One region of the Rhodococcus sp. Q genome, then DNA from elsewhere that is predicted to be linked to it. Evidence: riboswitches for the same ligand, from Rfam matches in the RefSeq annotation. Region 1 holds a riboswitch; each other region holds the start of a gene.

Evidence for each region. Region 1 has a riboswitch for S-adenosylmethionine ahead of FFS72_RS10185 (hypothetical protein). Riboswitches for the same ligand answer to the same signal wherever they lie in the genome.
Region 2: linked by a shared signal. The riboswitch ahead of FFS72_RS12080 (aminotransferase class V-fold PLP-dependent enzyme) and the one ahead of FFS72_RS10185 (hypothetical protein) in region 1 are both predicted to bind S-adenosylmethionine.
Region 3: linked by a shared signal. The riboswitch ahead of FFS72_RS27055 (putative leader peptide) and the one ahead of FFS72_RS10185 (hypothetical protein) in region 1 are both predicted to bind S-adenosylmethionine.

What each region holds. Positions count from the first base shown of each region.
Region 1 covers NZ_SCOY01000007.1:102,545-108,156, reverse strand. The annotation lists gene phoH2 (RNA 5'-3' helicase PhoH2) at 1-182, opposite strand, end outside; gene glyA (serine hydroxymethyltransferase) at 479-1,792, opposite strand; gene FFS72_RS10190 (nuclear transport factor 2 family protein) at 1,984-2,442, shown strand; gene FFS72_RS10185 (hypothetical protein) at 2,396-2,791, opposite strand; SAM riboswitch class IV at 2,829-2,938, opposite strand; gene FFS72_RS10180 (DUF885 domain-containing protein) at 2,973-4,169, opposite strand; gene coaA (type I pantothenate kinase) at 4,276-5,208, shown strand; gene FFS72_RS10170 (isoprenyl transferase) at 5,280-5,612, opposite strand, start outside.
Region 2 covers NZ_SCOY01000009.1:91,932-97,543, forward strand. The annotation lists gene FFS72_RS12075 (hypothetical protein) at 1-574, opposite strand, end outside; gene FFS72_RS27050 (putative leader peptide) at 624-716, opposite strand; gene FFS72_RS12080 (aminotransferase class V-fold PLP-dependent enzyme) at 727-2,007, opposite strand; SAM riboswitch class IV at 2,059-2,175, opposite strand; gene FFS72_RS12085 (L,D-transpeptidase) at 2,356-3,576, shown strand; gene FFS72_RS12090 (heme-dependent oxidative N-demethylase family protein) at 3,627-4,622, opposite strand; gene FFS72_RS12095 (PDR/VanB family oxidoreductase) at 4,619-5,608, opposite strand; gene FFS72_RS12100 (dimethylamine monooxygenase subunit DmmA family protein) at 5,605-5,612, opposite strand, start outside.
Region 3 covers NZ_SCOY01000013.1:103,657-109,268, reverse strand. The annotation lists gene FFS72_RS14815 (ABC transporter permease) at 1-213, opposite strand, end outside; gene FFS72_RS14810 (ABC transporter permease) at 206-1,204, opposite strand; gene FFS72_RS14805 (ABC transporter substrate-binding protein) at 1,208-2,848, opposite strand; gene FFS72_RS27055 (putative leader peptide) at 2,764-2,964, opposite strand; SAM riboswitch class I at 2,990-3,082, opposite strand; gene FFS72_RS14800 (hypothetical protein) at 3,076-3,441, shown strand; gene FFS72_RS14795 (TY-Chap domain-containing protein) at 3,619-4,662, opposite strand; gene FFS72_RS27125 (transposase) at 5,146-5,367, shown strand; gene FFS72_RS14785 (NtaA/DmoA family FMN-dependent monooxygenase) at 5,364-5,612, opposite strand, start outside.

The DNA.
Region 1 (5,612 bases):
ATCCGAAGCGCCTCTCGCGCAAACCATCCCAGCTCATGGTGGTGGCGCTTGCCCTCCAGTTCACTGATCACCACCAGTGGCAGAACAACCGAATGCTCGGCGAACCGGGTGACGGCCCACGGATCCGAGAGCAGAACGGAGGTGTCGAGGACGTAGGTGCGGACGGAGCGGTTTGCGGTCACGGTGGCTCCTACACTGACGCGGCGCCCGCGCAAGCGGCGGTTCGCTGGGCCGATCGGTCCGGGTGGGGCGACGCCCACAGGGACCGGGCGCCGGTCCCCTCGCACTGCGCGAAGTCAGTCACGACTCGAACCTCCCGGACGGGCAACTTCCCCTGTCACCCGTTGGCCTGAACGCTACGTCCACTCCGCCCCACCGTGCGCGACCAACACGGTGAACGTTGGGTAAACCAACAACCCGGCCGAAGCAGCGAAATGGCCCGCCCCCATGCGGGTGCGGGCCATGTCGCGTGGTCGGGTCAGACGTTCTTGGAGAGCAGGCCCCAGTTCTCGAGCCCGTCGTAGAGCGGGAAGTCGAGAGCCAGCTTCGACACGCGTGCGCGCAGCGCGGGAACGTCGGCGTCGGTGCCGTTCGCGAGCGCCGTCGCGATGATGTCGGCGACCTCGGTGAACTCGGCCTCGCCGAATCCGCGGGTGGCGAGCGCGGGGGTGCCGATGCGCAGGCCGGACGGGTTCATCGGCGGACGGGGGTCGAACGGAACAGCGTTGCGGTTGACGGTGATTCCGATCTCGTGCAGCAGATCTTCACCCTGCTGACCGTCGAGCGCGGAGTTGCGCAGGTCGACGAGGACCAGGTGGACGTCGGTGCCGCCTGTGAGGACGGAGATTCCGTTGCCCTCGACATCGGATCCGCCGAGGCGCTCGGCGAGGATCTTCGATCCGGCGAGGGTGCGCTCCTGGCGCTCCTTGAACTCCGGGGTGCCCGCGATCTTCATGGCGACGGCCTTCGCGGCGATCGCGTGCATCAGCGGCCCGCCCTGCTGGCCGGGGAACACGGCGGAGTTCAGCTTCTTCGCCCACTCCTGCTTTGCGAGGATCATGCCGGAGCGCGGACCGCCGAGGGTCTTGTGGACGGTGGTGGACACGACGTCGGCGTGCGGAACCGGCGACGGGTGCAGGCCCGCGGCGACGAGACCGGCGAAGTGCGCCATGTCGACCCACAGCTTTGCGCCGATCTCGTCGGCGATCGACCGGAACGCGGCGAAGTCGAGGTGGCGCGGGTAGGCGGACCAGCCGGCGATGAGCACCTGGGGACGCTCGGCGAGGGCGATCTCACGGACCTTGTCCATGTCGACGACGTGGGTGTCCTCCCGGACGCCGTAGGACGCGACCTCGTACAGCTTGCCGGAGAAGTTCAGCTTCATGCCGTGCGTGAGGTGCCCGCCGTGCGCGAGGTCCATGCCCATCAGCTTCTCGCCCGGGTTCATCAGCGCCATCAGCACCGCGGCGTTGGCCTGGGCGCCGGCGTGCGGCTGCACGTTCGCGAACTCGGCCCCGAAGACGGCCTTGGCGCGTTCCTTGGCGAGGTTCTCCACGACGTCGACGTGCTCGCAGCCGCCGTAGTAGCGACGCCCGGGGTAGCCCTCGGCGTACTTGTTGGTCAGGACGCTGCCCTGAGCCTGCAGGACGGCGCGCGGAACGAAGTTCTCCGACGCGATCATCTCGAGGGTGTCGCGCTGACGGGCCAGTTCGCCGTTCATTGCCGCGGCAACCTCGGGGTCGAGTTCGGCGAGCGAGGCATTGTTGACGTCGGTGCTGGGCACAGCGGTCATCGAGGGATCTCCAAGTGGAAGGCCGGGCAGGGGCAGCTCCATTCTAGGGCCAGGTCACCGGCACCCTGCCGCGGGTTCCCTGGAACGATGCCGCCGCCGTCCCGATCGCCGGGACAATGCCGCCGTAAGCGGCAGCGGACGCGCTTGGCTGTCCACCACGACGGAGTCCGCCACACCACCGGGAGCAACCGATGACCCTCGACGACCTGATCGCAGAACGCACGATCACCCGCGCCCTGACCCTGATCGCCCGGGCCATGGACGATCGCGACTGGGCGGCCCTCGACGACCTCACCGTTCCGGACATGACAGCGAACCTCGGCACCGGGGAGCTGGGAAGCCGTGCCGAGATGGTTGCGAGCATCCGCTCGTTCCTCGACGCCTGCGGTCCGACGCAGCACCTGCTCGGCAACGTCGTCGTCGATGTCGGCGGCGACACCGCTACCAGCCGCGCATACGTCTCCGACCTGCACCTCGGCACCGGTGACCGGTCGGGCGTCACGTTCCAGACACTCGGCGACTACCACGACAGCTGGGTCCGGCAGGGCGAGGCGTGGCTGCTGACGCGCCGCGTCAAGCTGGGCCGCGGGCACGTCGGCTCGTTCACTGTCCTCGGACCGGGCCCCGACGGCTGGTCGCCCCGCGGCTGACCGCACGATCGCACCCTTCGGCATCGGCCGGGTCGGCGAGGTTGAACAGGCTGTTCCGGCCGGGTTCGATCGGTACGGCGAGTGCGTGCCGGCGTGAATTCCAGCGGGCGAAACCGCCGGTGCGCCGCAATGCCGCCGCCAACCGGCGCGTGTCGTGATGCCAGCACTCCACCACGTCGTGGTGCGACTCCAGCCGGATCAGTCCGCCGCGCCGCACCGAGGCCAGCACGTCGACGGAGTCCCCGTTCTCCCAGCTCTTGCGTGCGTGAACGAAATGCACCCGATGTCCCGGTCCGTAGCTGGTGCAGTGGCGGTCGACGACCGGGATGTCGTGGGACAGGTTGCTCATGGGATCTCCCGAGTTACTCGGGCCGCCCGGAAATCCGGGGGCGCTCGTGCCGACACCGGGCGGTGCCAGCCACTTCGTCACCCGAGCCACCCGCGAGCGTGGGGTTGGCGGCCGTCCAGTCGGGGCTTGGCGACGGCACTCGTGAAGCAGCACCCAGTGTAGGCGACGCCGACGCCCGTGGTCAGCGCAGTGCGGACGGAATCAGCGGCTCGTCGAGGAGGCGCCGGAACAGGTCCGCACGTTCGATGTCGTCGCCCGCGCGTCCGAGCCAGGAGTCGAGCAACCGGTAGCCCTCGACGTACGTCGACGTGTACGCGCGCCAGAGCGGCGAGGACAGGAACCTCAGCGACTGCCTGGCGCGCTCCGGCGACGTGAGGTTCCACGTCTGCAGGAACTCCGCAACCTCGTCGTGGGAGCGTCCGCGGTCGTGCAGCAGCAGTGCCGCGTCCTGACGCACCCCGAGCAGCCCCGCCGACGCCGTCGACAGTGCCTCGGCGCGCTGACCGTCGAAGCGGAGGCCGAGGTCGGCGTAGATCTCCTCCGCCCACTTCCCCCAGCCTTGCCCCACGATCGCGCCGAGTGCATGGTCCGCGAGACCCTCTGCCATAAGGCACTGCGGGGTGTTGACCAGGAAGATCGTGTGCTCGACCTCGCCCGCGTCGACGAGGCCCGCCTCCTTGCGGCAGTGCTCGGTGTGATGACCCGGGTACGACTCGTGCGCGATCAGGTGCGGCAGGTGCGCCATGTGCTGCTTGAGGTCCGAGTTGATGGCGACCTTCGACCGGTAGTCGCCGAGGTAGTAGTTGAAACCCGACCACGGCTTGTCGCCGACCACTTCGTACTCGACGCGCTCGGTCTCGGGCAGCGGGTAGCGGGCGCGCACCAGGTCGCGGAGCGCCGACGAGAACGCCTCGACGCACTCAGCCAGTCGCTCGGGCGGAATCTCGTCGGCCGCGCGGTGCGCCTGCAACCGTTCCGCCAGCGGCCTGCTGCCGTCCCCGGCGAGCACCTCGTCCATCGCGCGATGCGCCGCACGGTAGTCGTCGACGGACCCCGGCTCGATCCGGACGTCGAAGTAGGCGTGCACCTCGTCGACGAAGCCGATCTCCTCGCCCGCGAACTTGCGTGCCGAGCATTCGAGGGCGCGCAGGTGCACATCCAGGAACTCGGCGCGATCCGCCGCGATCTCGACGTTGGACAGTTCGGACCGCAACTCCGCGGCACGACGGGCCAGCTGACGCGGCTCGGGCGGCGGCGCGTTCTCCACCTGCCGACGCAATTCGGGGTCGCCGGTGAAGGCGTCGACGAACCCGTCCTCGATTCGGTCGAAACCGAGCCCGAGCAGCAGATACTCGCGAACGAAGGTGGTGGCGTCCATACCTGTGCACCCTAGTGGCCGGACCCGACGCAGCATCGGACTGTGTGGGCGAGCACAATCCACCTATGCAGATCGAGGCGATGCAGATCGAGGCCGGGGCGCGCGAATGGCGAGGGTGAGCGAAAGCAGCCCGTACGTCGAGTTCGACCGGAAGCAGTGGAGGACACTGCGCAAGGCGACGCCGCTCGTGCTCACGGAGGAAGAACTCCAGGGCATGCGGGGCCTCGGCGAGCAGATCGACCTCGACGAGGTCGCAGAGGTGTACCTGCCGCTGTCGCGACTGATCCACCTCCAGGTCGCCGCACGGCAGCGCCTGTTCGCCGCGACCGCGACCTTCCTCGGGGAGAAGCACCCGGATCGTCAGGTGCCGTTCGTGATCGGTGTCGCAGGTTCCGTCGCCGTCGGCAAGTCCACGACGGCGCGCGTCCTCCAGGCGCTGCTCGCGCGGTGGGAACACCACCCTCGTGTCGACCTGGTGACGACCGACGGCTTCCTGTACTCGACGGCGGAGTTGACGCGCCGCGGCATCATGCACCGCAAGGGCTTTCCGGAAAGCTACGACCGCCGCAAGCTGCTCCGCTTCGTCACCGAGGTGAAGTCCGGCGCCGAAGAGGTTGCGGCACCGGTCTATTCACACCGGTCCTACGATGTCATCCCCGGCCAGTACCACCTGATCCGACAGCCCGACATCCTGATCCTCGAAGGCCTCAACGTCCTGCAGACGGGGCCGCGGCTCATGGTCTCCGACCTGTTCGACTTCTCGATCTACGTCGACGCGAAGGTCGAGGACATCGAGCGCTGGTACATCAAACGCTTCCTGGCACTGCGCAAGACGTCGTTCGCGGACCCGCAGGCCCACTTCCACCACTACTCGAACCTCTCGGACGAGCACGCCACGATCGCCGCCGAGGACATCTGGAATTCGATCAACCGCCCCAACCTGGTGGAGAACATCCTGCCGACTCGTCCGCGCGCAACCCTGGTGCTGCGCAAGGACGCCGACCACTCCATCAACCGGCTGCGGCTGCGCAAGCTCTGAGGCGGCTCCGCCGCAGGTGCGCGAGTGCGGTGGTCCCGGCCGCCTGACTCACGCACCGAGCGGGTCGGCGCCTACGTGCCGAAACGGCGGTGCCGTGCCGCGTAGTCCCGCAGGGCACGGAGGAAATCGACCCGCCGGAACTCCGGCCAGTACGCCTCGGTGAACCAGATCTCCGAGTACGCGCTCTGCCACAGCAGGAACCCGGACAACCGCTGCTCGCCGGACGTGCGGATCACCAGATCCGGATCGGGTTGCCCGGACGTGTAGAGATGCCCGTCGATCGCCTCGACGGTGATCGCGTCGACCAGCTCGGGACCGTCGACGCCTTCGGCCTGCTTCTGCCGCACCAACGAGCGGACCGCGTCGGCGATCTCCTGGCGCCCGCCGTACCCGACCGCGACGTT
Region 2 (5,612 bases), on a different contig from region 1:
TCTCGCCCAGGACCGTCGACGGCCGGGTCACCCCCTGCTCGTGCAGCACCGGTAGGACGTCGTCGACGACCCGGTCGAGCACCTGCGGCAGAACGAGCGGGAGCAGGGTGACGCCGTCCGCGACACCCGCGGCCCGGATGTCCGCGAGCAGACCCACCAGCCCGGACGCAGTGCCGACGTACGAGATCGATTCCGGCACACGAGGTTCACGCAGTCCCGCGTCGAGCCGGGCAAGTTCGCGTCGGGCCCCGCGATGGTCGTCGGCGAGGAGCACCTCGACGTCGAGCAGAACGGCAACGGAATCGGGATCGCGGCCGTCGCGTTCGGCGCGGGCCCGGGAGACGTCACGCCGACGCTGCGCTTCCCCCAGGTCGTGCGCACGAATCCTGACAACGGAGTCGGGGTCGCCCGCGAGGTCGAGGGTCGACGACGTCAGTTCGACCCAGTAGTCGCTGAGGCCGAGCGGAATTCGGAAGTCGGTGTGGGCGGCCGCAGCCGGGTGACGCCCGGCACCGGAGAGTTCGACGGCCACGTGCAGCGGCCTGGACGACGGGTTCGAGAAGGAAGCAGACATGACTGTCCTCGGAATGTGACGGGGATGATCGGGGCGGTCGAGGTGGTACTCAGACCGGACAGATGCCCGACGCGGTGCGGCACAGATCGACATGCCTGCGGCACCACTGGCCGCCGATCGTCTCTGCCGCTTCCGAAGTCATGCGCCCGATACTAGCGTCCCGCTGCGGAGGTCGTCGCGCGCTCACGAACGAAATCCGCGATGGCGGAGACCAACCGGTCGACGTCGCCACTGCTGCTGCCGAGTCCGAGGCTGGCACGAACGGCCCCCTCGACGTGCCCGAGACGGGCGAGGAGCGGGTGAGCGCAGAAGCGGCCGTCGCGCACACCGATGCCGTACCCGTCGGACAGGAACGTCGCGACCTCGCGGGGCTGTGCGCCCGCAACGGTGAAGGTGACGATGCCGACCGCGTCCGGCGAGTCGGGCCAGATCCGCAGGATCTCGACGCCGTCGATGTCGGAGAGTCCGACCGTGAGCCGGTCGCACAGAATCCGCTCGTGGAGCTCGGCCTCGTCGGCGTCGAATCCGGCGAGCGCCTCGCATGCCGCGGCGATGGCGACGGCACCGAGAACGTTCGGGGTGCCCGCCTCGTGCCGCTGCGGCGCGGTGGCCCACTGGACGTCGTCGAGGTCGACGTTCTTGGTGGCGCCGCCGCCCGCCAGGTACGGCTCGGCGGCGTCGAGCCAGTCTGCGCGGCCGACGAGGGCGCCGGCACCGAACGGTGCGTACAGCTTGTGCCCGGAGAAGACGAGGTAGTCGACGCCGAGTTCGGCGATGTCGACGCGACGATGCGGCAGCAGCTGGGCGCCGTCGACGACGATGCGCGCACCACACTCGTGCGCGATGCGGGCGAGGCGGGCGATCGGCAGGACCTCACCGGTGACGTTCGACGCCCCGGTGACGGCGAGCAGCGCGGCGGGGCGCGTGCAGAGCTCGGCGACGATCCGCTGGATGGTCTCCTCGATCGTATCGGCGGACCGCACGACCCGGGCACCATTCCGGTTCCAGGGCAACAGGTTTGCGTGGTGCTCGATGTCGAGGACGACGGTGTCGCCGGGCACGCAGGAGGCCAGCAGGTTGAGGGCGTCGGTGGTGTTGCGGGTGAACACGACGACGTCGTCCTCACGGGCTCCGACGAAGTTCGCGACGACGCCGCGCGCACCCTCGTACCGCTCGGTGCACACCTGCGATGCGAAGCCCGCGCCGCGGTGGACGCTGGCGTAGAAGGGCAGCAGGTTCTGCACGGTTTCCGCGACCGCGGTCAGTGCGGGAGCGCTGGCCGCGTAGTCGAAGTTCGCGTAGGTGGCGGTGGTGCCGTCGGCGAGCGGGGCGACGAGGTCGGATCCGCACACGGGAGCGAAAGCGGCAGTGTCGCAGGCATTTTCATTGGCCGAGAGGTCGGCACAGGCGGTGGATTCCAGAACTGCGGTCATGGCGTCATCCCTTGAAACTCAGGGACCCGTGCGTGAGGTGGTTGTGCATCGAGTCCGCGCTTGCCGTGTCCGGTGTTGGATTCACGGCCAGGTCGTCACCCGGGGCACCCCACCGCGGTGGAGGGTTGCCGGCCAGCAAGCCGGGGCTAAGCGCTGGCACTCATAACCTGCAGCGAGAATGGCAGCCTTGCCGAGCGGCTGTCAACCCGAAGCTCCGGGGCTCCTCGGTGACCTCCATCACTCCCCCGCGTCCGAGCGCGCCGGTCGCGAGCCCGCCCACCAGCGGAAAACACCTGTTCACGGTCCGTCTATAGGCTGGTCGGACAGTTCGAACCTGGGAGGCGTCTCGTGCCGAATCTTCGTCGAAAGTCCATCGCCCTCGCGGCTGCAGTCGCAGCGGTCGTGTTGGTGGCCGGATGCTCCGGCGGCTCCGACTCGTCCGGTTCGACCGCGTCGGGCTCGCAGGAGTCCGACGCGACGATCACCTTCACCCCCGCCGACCTCACGGCGCCGGTGGACCCGCTCAGCCCGATCACCGTCGACGTGGCGGACGGGTCACTGACATCGGTCACGCTCACCAACCCGGAGGGCAAGGTGATCGAGGGCATCACCACGCCGGACGAGACGTCGTGGAAACCGGGCGAGCCTCTCGGCTACGGGAAGACGTACGACCTGGCGGCGCAGGCGGTCGACGGCCGCGGCGTCGCGACGTCTCGGGACGCCACGTTCACCACCGTGACCCCGAACAACCAGACCCGCCTCTACCTGAACACCACCGGCGGGCAGTCCCTCGTCGACGGCGGCAGCTACGGCGTCGGACTGGTCGTCGTCGGGCATTTCGACGAGCCGATCGGGGACCGCGCCGCCGCGGAGAAGGCGATGACGGTGACGACGAATCCACCGGTCCAGGGCTCGTGGTTCTGGGTCGACGACCAGAACGCGCACTGGCGTCCACAGCAGTACTACGCGCCCGGCACGACGGTGTCGGTCGACGCGAAGGTCTACGGCACCGATCTCGGCAACGGCCTGTACGGCGAGCAGGACGAGGCGGTGTCCTTCCGGATCGGCGACTCCCACGTCTCGATCGCCGACGACAACACCAAGATGGTGACCGTCTACGAGAACGGCCAGCTGGTTCGGGAGATGCCGACGTCGATGGGAATGGGTGGCACGGAGACGATCGGCGACACGACGCTGTCGTTCTGGACGCAACCAGGGGTCTACACGGTGATGGACAAGGCGAACCCGGTGATCATGGACTCGTCGACGTACGGGCTGCCGATCAATTCGCGGCTCGGATACAAGGAGACGATCAACTGGGCCACGCGGATCAGCTCCGACGGCATCTACCTGCACGAGCTGGCGTCGAGCGTGTGGGCGCAGGGCAACACCAACACCTCACACGGCTGCCTCAACCTCAATCCCGAGAACGCGCAGTGGTTCTTCACCTTCTCGCAGCCGGGCGACGTCGTCGAGGTCCGTAACACCGGCGGCGCACCGCTCGAGGTGTGGCAGAACGGCGACTGGAGTCTTCCCTGGGACCAGTGGCTCGCGGGCAGCGCGTTGTAGGCACTGCCCGTTGGGATCGCTTGCGCCCTGGAGGTGGTCGAATCCGATACTCATGCGATCACCCCAGTATGGGCACGGAGCCAGTCGATTCCGGGTCCTCGGGTGCGGGCGATGCCCTTGTAGTCGGCCATGTCGTCGGGCAGTTCGACGAGGATGTCGTGAAGTCGCTGCGCCCATTCGGGAACCAACGCGACGTCCTCGAACGGCAGCAGGTGGGTGCGAATGAGGAACAGAATGGCATTGGACGCGCCGAGGCGGATGAGGTGCTGCACCTCGACTCGCAGGTGCAGGCGTCGTCCGACGTCGGCCAACGGGCCTTCCCCGAGCAGACGCCGGTCGCGACCCCAGTCGGGGTAGGTCTCGGTGGCGGTGTCGAGCCTGCGGTCCACGGTCAGCGTCCAGTTGGTGCGCCGATACCGTTGTCCCGCTTGCAGTCCCATCAGGAACTGTTGCGCCCGCGGAATGACGCCCTCCTCGTGGACGCGGGGAACGGGTCCGTGGATCTGCAGGAAGCTCATCCCGACGTCGAACCGCAGCGACCAGTCGGCGGCGAAGGTGACCAGCCCGGCGTCACCCCACAGTGCGCCCTCACGCTGGTCGAGAAGGACGACGTCCTCCTGGACCTGCCTTCCGATGTACCGCAGTGGCGGCTCGGGCAGACTGTCGGCGACCCCGATAGCGAAGGACTGATCCCATCCGAGTTCGCCGTTGTGCCAATGCCATCGGTCGCCGTCCCGGGCGAGGGAGAACCGGTCGGGGTGGGCGTCGGCAAGCATCCGCATGAGCGTCGTCATCGTTTCCCACTGTGCGGCCTCCATGTGCGACAGCGCCTGGAAGCGCTCCGGATCGGCGCGGAGAATGCGGTCACGCTCGGCCAGATCGCCCAGGTAGAACTCGTCGACGTCAACGGGATCTTCGCCCCAGCTTCCCGCCGCGGTGACGGCCCGCGTACCTGCCCGCTCGACGTTGGTGCTGTAGCGGTAGGTCTCGTGCGGGAAGGGGAACGGGAAGCGGGCCACGCGGGCGGGCAGGGCAACGGCTGTCACAGGTCGACCTCGATTCGGTTGCCGTCGGCGCGAGAGACGCAGGGCATGAAGTGACCGCCGCGCTCCTTCTCCTGGTCGGTGAGATAGAGGTCGCGGTGCAGGGGCGTACCACCGACGACTGCGGTGCGGCACTCGCCGCAGACGCCCTGGCGGCACAGGTTCGGGACCGGGACACCCTGCTGTTCCAGCGCGTCGAGCGCGCTGACTCCGGCTGGCACGGGGACGTCGATGCCGCTGCGCCGCAGCCGCAGAGTGAACGGTTCGCCCGCGTCGAGGTCGCCGACACCGAAGTGTTCGTGGTGGATTCGCGCACCGGGCCAGCCGGCGGCGCCCGCTCGGGCGACGAGATCGTCGATGAGGACACCAGGACCGCATGCGTAGAGGTGGGTTCCGAGCGGGCTGTCGAGCAGAGCGGGTCCGAGAGCATCCCAGAACTCGTCCGGCGTGTGGTAGCAGTGCAACCGGTCGCCGCACAGCGCGCGCAGCTCGTCCAGGTGGGGACCGTCGCCGGGTCGGAAAACGTAGTGCACCTCGAACGACCGGCCCCAGGCCGCGGCCGCCCGGACATGCGACAGGATCGGCGTGACGCCGATCCCGCCCGCGACGAGCAGGTGATGGCGGGCCGTGAGAACGGGGGCGAATGCGCTTCGGGGACGGCTGATCTCGACGACGTCCCCGACGGCGAGGCCGTGGATCCACTGGGAGCCGCCCCGACCGGAAGGGTCGAGGCGGACGGATATCTCGTAGGCCTCGGGCTCGAACTCGGGTCCGGTCAGCGAGTACGAGTTGTTTCGGGGCCGTCCGTTGTCGGCGACTCCGCACGACACCACGACGTGGCTACCCGGGGTGAAGGACGGCAGCGGTGTGCCGCCGGGGTCGGTGAATCTCACATGACGGACGCCGTCCACCGGGGTGTCGACGGCGTCGACGACGAGAGCGCGAGCCGGGGCGTCGCCGCGCACCGGAAGGTCGGATGTCAGGGTCACGGGC
Region 3 (5,612 bases), on a different contig from region 1:
CGGGACGCCCTGCAGCGGGTCGCCGGACGCGAAGAACGACGGGAACAACGCGAATCCGACGGCAACGACCAGGACCGCCGCGGACAGTGCGATCGCCCAGTTGCGGCGGACGGCCGCGAAGAGTGCACGAACAGTCGGGGTGCCGCCGCGCGGAGCGGGCGTTGCGGACTGGACCGCGACGGCGACGTCTTCCCGGACCAATGTGTCAGACATGGGCTTTCACCTCATCCTTCGCGGCGACGGTCGCGGGGGCACCGGCGCGGCGGCCGGCGCCGACGATCCGTGGATCGATGAGCGGGTACAGCAGGTCGACCGCGAGGTTGACGAGCACGAACACCAGCGAGCTGAACACGACAACGCCCTGCACCACCGGAATGTCCTGGGCCATGACCGACGTCTGGGTCAGCCGGCCGAGACCCGCCCGCGAGAACACCGTCTCCACGACCACAGACCCGGCAAGGAGGGTGCCCACCAGCACACCGGCGATGGTGAAGGCCGGAATACTGGAGAGCCGCAACGCGTGCCGTGTCTGGATTCGCCATCGGGACGCACCCTTCGCCCGCGCGGACTCGACGAACGGCTGCCGCAAGGTCGACTGCAGGCTGGTGGCGAGCACCTGCGCGATGACCGCGCCGATCGGAAGCGCGAGGGTGATCGCGGGCAGCAGCAGGTGATCGAACCCACCCTCCCCGAAAGCGGGGAACAGCCTGAGCCGGAACGAGAAGATCTGCAGCAGGATCAGACCCACCCAGAATGTCGGGACGGCGACACCGAGCGGCGGCAGCGAGAACAGCGCGTTACGCAGCCACCCGATCCGCGTGTAGGTGGCGAGGAACGCGACCGCCGTACCGAACACGACCGCGAGGACCAGAGCGAACGAGGCCAGGGCCAGGGTGCTCGGCAGCGCCGCGGTGATCGCCTCCGTCACCGGTTGCCCCGTCGCGATGGAGATGCCGAAGTCGCCCCGGATCGCGGCCGTCAGCGCATTCCAGTACTGCGCCAGCACCGGCTGATCCAGTCCGTACCGGGCCTGCAACGCGGCGACCGCGTCCGCGTCGATCGCGGCGCCACTGGTGGCGGCGGAATCCACCGCCATGCTCACCGGATCCGACGGCAGCAGGTACAACACCACGAAAGACACCGTGAACGCCGCCCACAGCACTCCGATCGCCTGCAGGACACGAGATCCGAGGTAACGAGTCATCGGTTACTCGCTGAGCCAGGCGTCGAAGAACTGCAGCCGCGCCGATGCCTCGAACTTCAGGTCCTGCACGGTACCGACGGCGCCGATGGCCTGGGACAACTCGACGGTGGGCAGCCACAGGCCGTTGTCGAGGATCAGCTGCTGGGCCCGTTCGATCAGCTCGCCGCGCTGCTGCGGATCGGTCGTCCGCAGTTGAGCGGCCAGCACCTCGTCCAACTCGGGGATCGGTCCGCGCGCGTTGAGGTTCCGTCCCTCGATACCGAAGGCGGTCCGCAGGATGTCACCGTCGGCACGGGTGCTGTTGTAGTAGGTGGAGTCGTAGTCCTTGGTTCCCTGCCGGGCGGTCTGCTCGGCGGTCGACACCAGGTCGAGACGCAGGTCGACACCGACCTGGCGCAGCTGCTGCTGCACGAGCTCGAGAATCGCCTGGTTTCCGGCGAACACGGAACTGAACGTCACCGAGAAGCTCAGCGGTGTGCCGTCCTTGGCGCGAATCCCGTCCGGTCCGGGCACCCAGCCCGCATCGGCCAGGATCTTCTTCGCGGCGTCCGGGTCGTAGGTGACGTCGTCGAGGGCGACGTAGTCGGGTGTGCGGGACGCGAGAGTGCTCGTCGCGGGCGTGAAGTCGGGCCCGAGGACCGTGTCGACAAGCTCCTGCCGATTGATCGCCGGTACGAGCGCGGCCCGAACAGCCGGGTCGGCGAGGACTCCGCGGGTCACGTTGGGCTGGAAACCGAAGGGAATGCCGGGGTTCGAGGTGGTGAGGATGCGTCCACCCGCGCCCTCGATCTGCGGCACGTCCTGCGGAAGCGCGTCGGAGACCGCATCGAGCTGGCCCGACGCGAGCGAGCCGCTGCGTACCCCGGACTCGGGGACGATGGTGAACTCGATCTTGTCGAGGTACGCCTCGCCCTCGTGCGCGAACACGTCGGAGCCCCACGCATATCCGGTGCGCTTGGCGAGGGTCGCCGACTTGTCCTGGACGTAGCTCTCGTACACGAACGGTCCGGTGCCGGACAGGTCGCCCGCGCAGCGCTGCTCGGCGGACTTCGCGATGTCCTTGTCGGACAGGAACCCGAGCTGCACTGTCGACGTGGCCTGCAGGAACTGGGCGTTCGGTGCCGCGAAGTTCACCTGCACGGTGCGCGGGTCGACGACAGTGGAGCCGGTGTACCCCGACAGGTAGCTCGCGCCGAGCGCCGCCTTCGCCGGCGTCAGAGTGCCGAGAATCGCGTCGAAGTTCTTCTTCACGGAGTCCGCGGTGAACGGTGTCCCGTCGCTGAACGTCACCCCGTCACGAAGGTGGAAGGTGAAGGACGTCGCGTCACCGCTCACGTCCCAACTCTCGGCGAGCCACGGCGTCAGTGCACCGGTCTCGGGATCCTGGTCGGTGAGCGAGTCCACAACCTGCCGTGCCACATAGATGGTCTGGTTCGAACCGGACTGGGCGGGGTCCGCACACGTCGGCGCGCCCGAGAGGCCGTAACGCAGGGTCCCGCCCGCCTGCGGGGCACCGGCACCGGCCGACGAGTCGGTCGTATCGGCCGACCCGCACGCTGTCAGTCCGGCGGTGAGCGCAGCCGATGCGACGACTGCGAGCGCTGCGCGACGTCGCGCAGCCGAGGAAGTGAACGAGAAGGACACCGAGGCTCCATGATCTGAGGAAGGGGAAGGCTGTTCGAACCCAGAGAGGTCGACGAGTGACAGAAGTCCGCCGAGACCCGGCACAGGTCGATGTGCAGCCGCGACCATGCGGTCACCAGGCCCTCACCGATCACGCCACTTCCTCCATCGTTCCCGGCAGTAGCACCCTCACCTGTCCACAGGGGGTTGCTGCGACGTCGTCGATCCGGGTCTCTCGGTCGCTCTGGATGGTCGTTTCACACGCTAGCGATCACGGCGTACGGGGCGAACCCTTTGCGTCATCACGATCGCAACTCTTCTCACGGACACGACAGGGCTGTTCGAGGCCGCAAGCGATCCTGGTCAGCCTCGCCGGGTACTTCTTCGACCTCACGCGCCGGGTATCGGGCAGCAACGCGCTGAACTCGGTCCTGCACGGACTCTTCGACTTCGCGCTGATCAGCGGTTCGATGATCCTGCTCGATCAGCAGTCCTACCTGGGCGTGTTCGCACCGATCCTGGTCTGTCCGGTGCTCGCCATCGTTCTGCTCGTCAAACGCCGCGACATCGAGTCGCACAACGCCGACGAAAGCCCCGTCACACCAACGGCGTGACGGGCCCGCCGAGGCGGTCGACCTAGAGCACGTCTCCTGATTCGCGAGGCACTTGAGCCAGGTGCACACCGCCGAGAGGCGGTGCCCCACTGTGGGTCGGATTCCTACGTCTTCGGCCGTCAGGTAGATGTGCCGATTGCAGTCCCGCGGCTATTGGTGAAGATGGCTACCTGGTCCTCAGGCCGGGGCGATACCGAGTTCCGCACCCACGTACGACATGTCGTCGACGCCCTGGAAATTCGAGAATGCCTTGAAAGCAAGCTCGTTGGGGTGAGCCACTCCAGCGACGTCGCGCAAGGTCACCATTGTTCGAACGGCCAGTTCGTGCATGGTGGGATATGTGGTGTCCCTTCCGGTCGGCGGGCCCAGCCAGATCGGCGCGTCGACAGCCCCGAGATGATCAGGCGCCCACCGCCACCCGAGAACGCCCATCAACCGGTCGATTTCCTTCAGATCCGATCCTGCCCGATCCCAGAACATACACTCGCTGTCGATGTCACCACCGGAGTTGTGGAACTGCACGAACTGATTGCCCGGTCCTTGTCGAGGAACATCCAGGATGACAACGCCCAGCCACGGCAAAGTCGCCAGAACCCACTCGAACCGCGTGACGAACTCGTCCCACCCTGCGCACCGTGCCGGAAGGCCGGACAACGTCGGACGGTCGGAAGCGACCTCGCCCACAGCCTGTGTGTCGGTGGGGCCGAAGTTGTCGTAAGAGCTGACACGGAGCCGGTCAGGAGTCGTACCCAATCCGTCATGCAACACCGCGACGATTGCACCGGCGATCACGTGTCGTTGGTCGTCGGCGGTGTGGCGCCATCCCGTTCTCCACTCCCGCGGATACTCCTCGACACGCCGGCCCCCGTGATCGACGTCGTGATCGCGGCCGATACTGATGTCGACAGGCGTCCACAACGGCTCGTCGAGTGGCACCATACGACCGGACTCACGGTCACGGACCATGGAAAACAACGTGGTCCGCTGCGACTGGATCACCGCCCGCAATCGGGCAGCCGTCACCGGTTCCTCGGGCACCGTCACCCTGATGTCAAGTCCTTTGTCATCCTCCCTGAACAGGATCCGCTGCCCGGTCAACGTGTCGCGCAACTGAAGGCTGTCGCCATTCGTCGGCGAAATCAGCGTCTCGTTGTTATCCCAGTCCGGGTACAGCACCAGTTGGATGTCCTCAAACAGACTGGTCCAAACGTCATCAGCCACAACCACTCCCCGTTTCCGAAACCTCCCGACAACCTCCCGACAAACCTACCGACACGCCCCGACACGTACGTTTCCGCCGCCGACAAACCATCCGCCTCGGCAGCAGGGCGACAATCTCCAGACTGTCGAACGCACTACATTGCCGCATACCGATCGTTCGGTAACGATTGCGGTCTGGTGACGAGAATCGGAGCGCTACAACGTCACCGCCGTTACGCCGGTGACGGCACCTGAGGCGAAATCCTGACGGTCCTGCCGGCGCAGCCCGACGCGGCCGGTGACATCGACTGGACGGTGTCGGTGGACTCGGCCGTTCACGCGGCGACCTGGGAACGAAGATCCACCAGCTTTCCGATGGGAACGGGCGACCGCTGGTGGTGCTCGTCGGGCCAGGTCGGGCAGGCGCCTCGCCGGTGTTCGCGTATCTGATGGACTGCCTGTCGTCCCGCGGATCGGTAGCGGGCCGGCCTCGAACCCGGTCCGATGCGGTACTCGGCGACAAGGCTCACTCCTCGAGATTCAACCGGGCCTGCGGAAAAATACAAGGGCCGCAATGTCGTCGAGCGCTCCTTCGCTGCTCTCAAGCAGTGGCGTGGGTTGGCCGCGCGCTATGACAAGCTCGCCCTCACCCACCGAGCTGGCGTGCTCCTGTCGGCGGTGTGCACTTGGCTCAAGCGACCTCGCCGATCAGGAGACACTCTCTAGCCGACGGGGACGGGGTTCGCCGGAATCGGCAAGCCCAGATTGTCGCGGAGCGTCGAGCCACTGTATTCGGTACGCAGGGCCCCTCGGTCCTGGAGCAGTGGCACGACCTGGTCCACGAACCCGTCGAGACCCGTTGGCACGAGATGTGATCCGATGATGAACCCATCCGAGCCGTTGCTCTGGACGAACGTGTCGATCTGTTCGGCGATCTGCGCTGCGGTACCCACGATCGGGCCGCGTTCGAA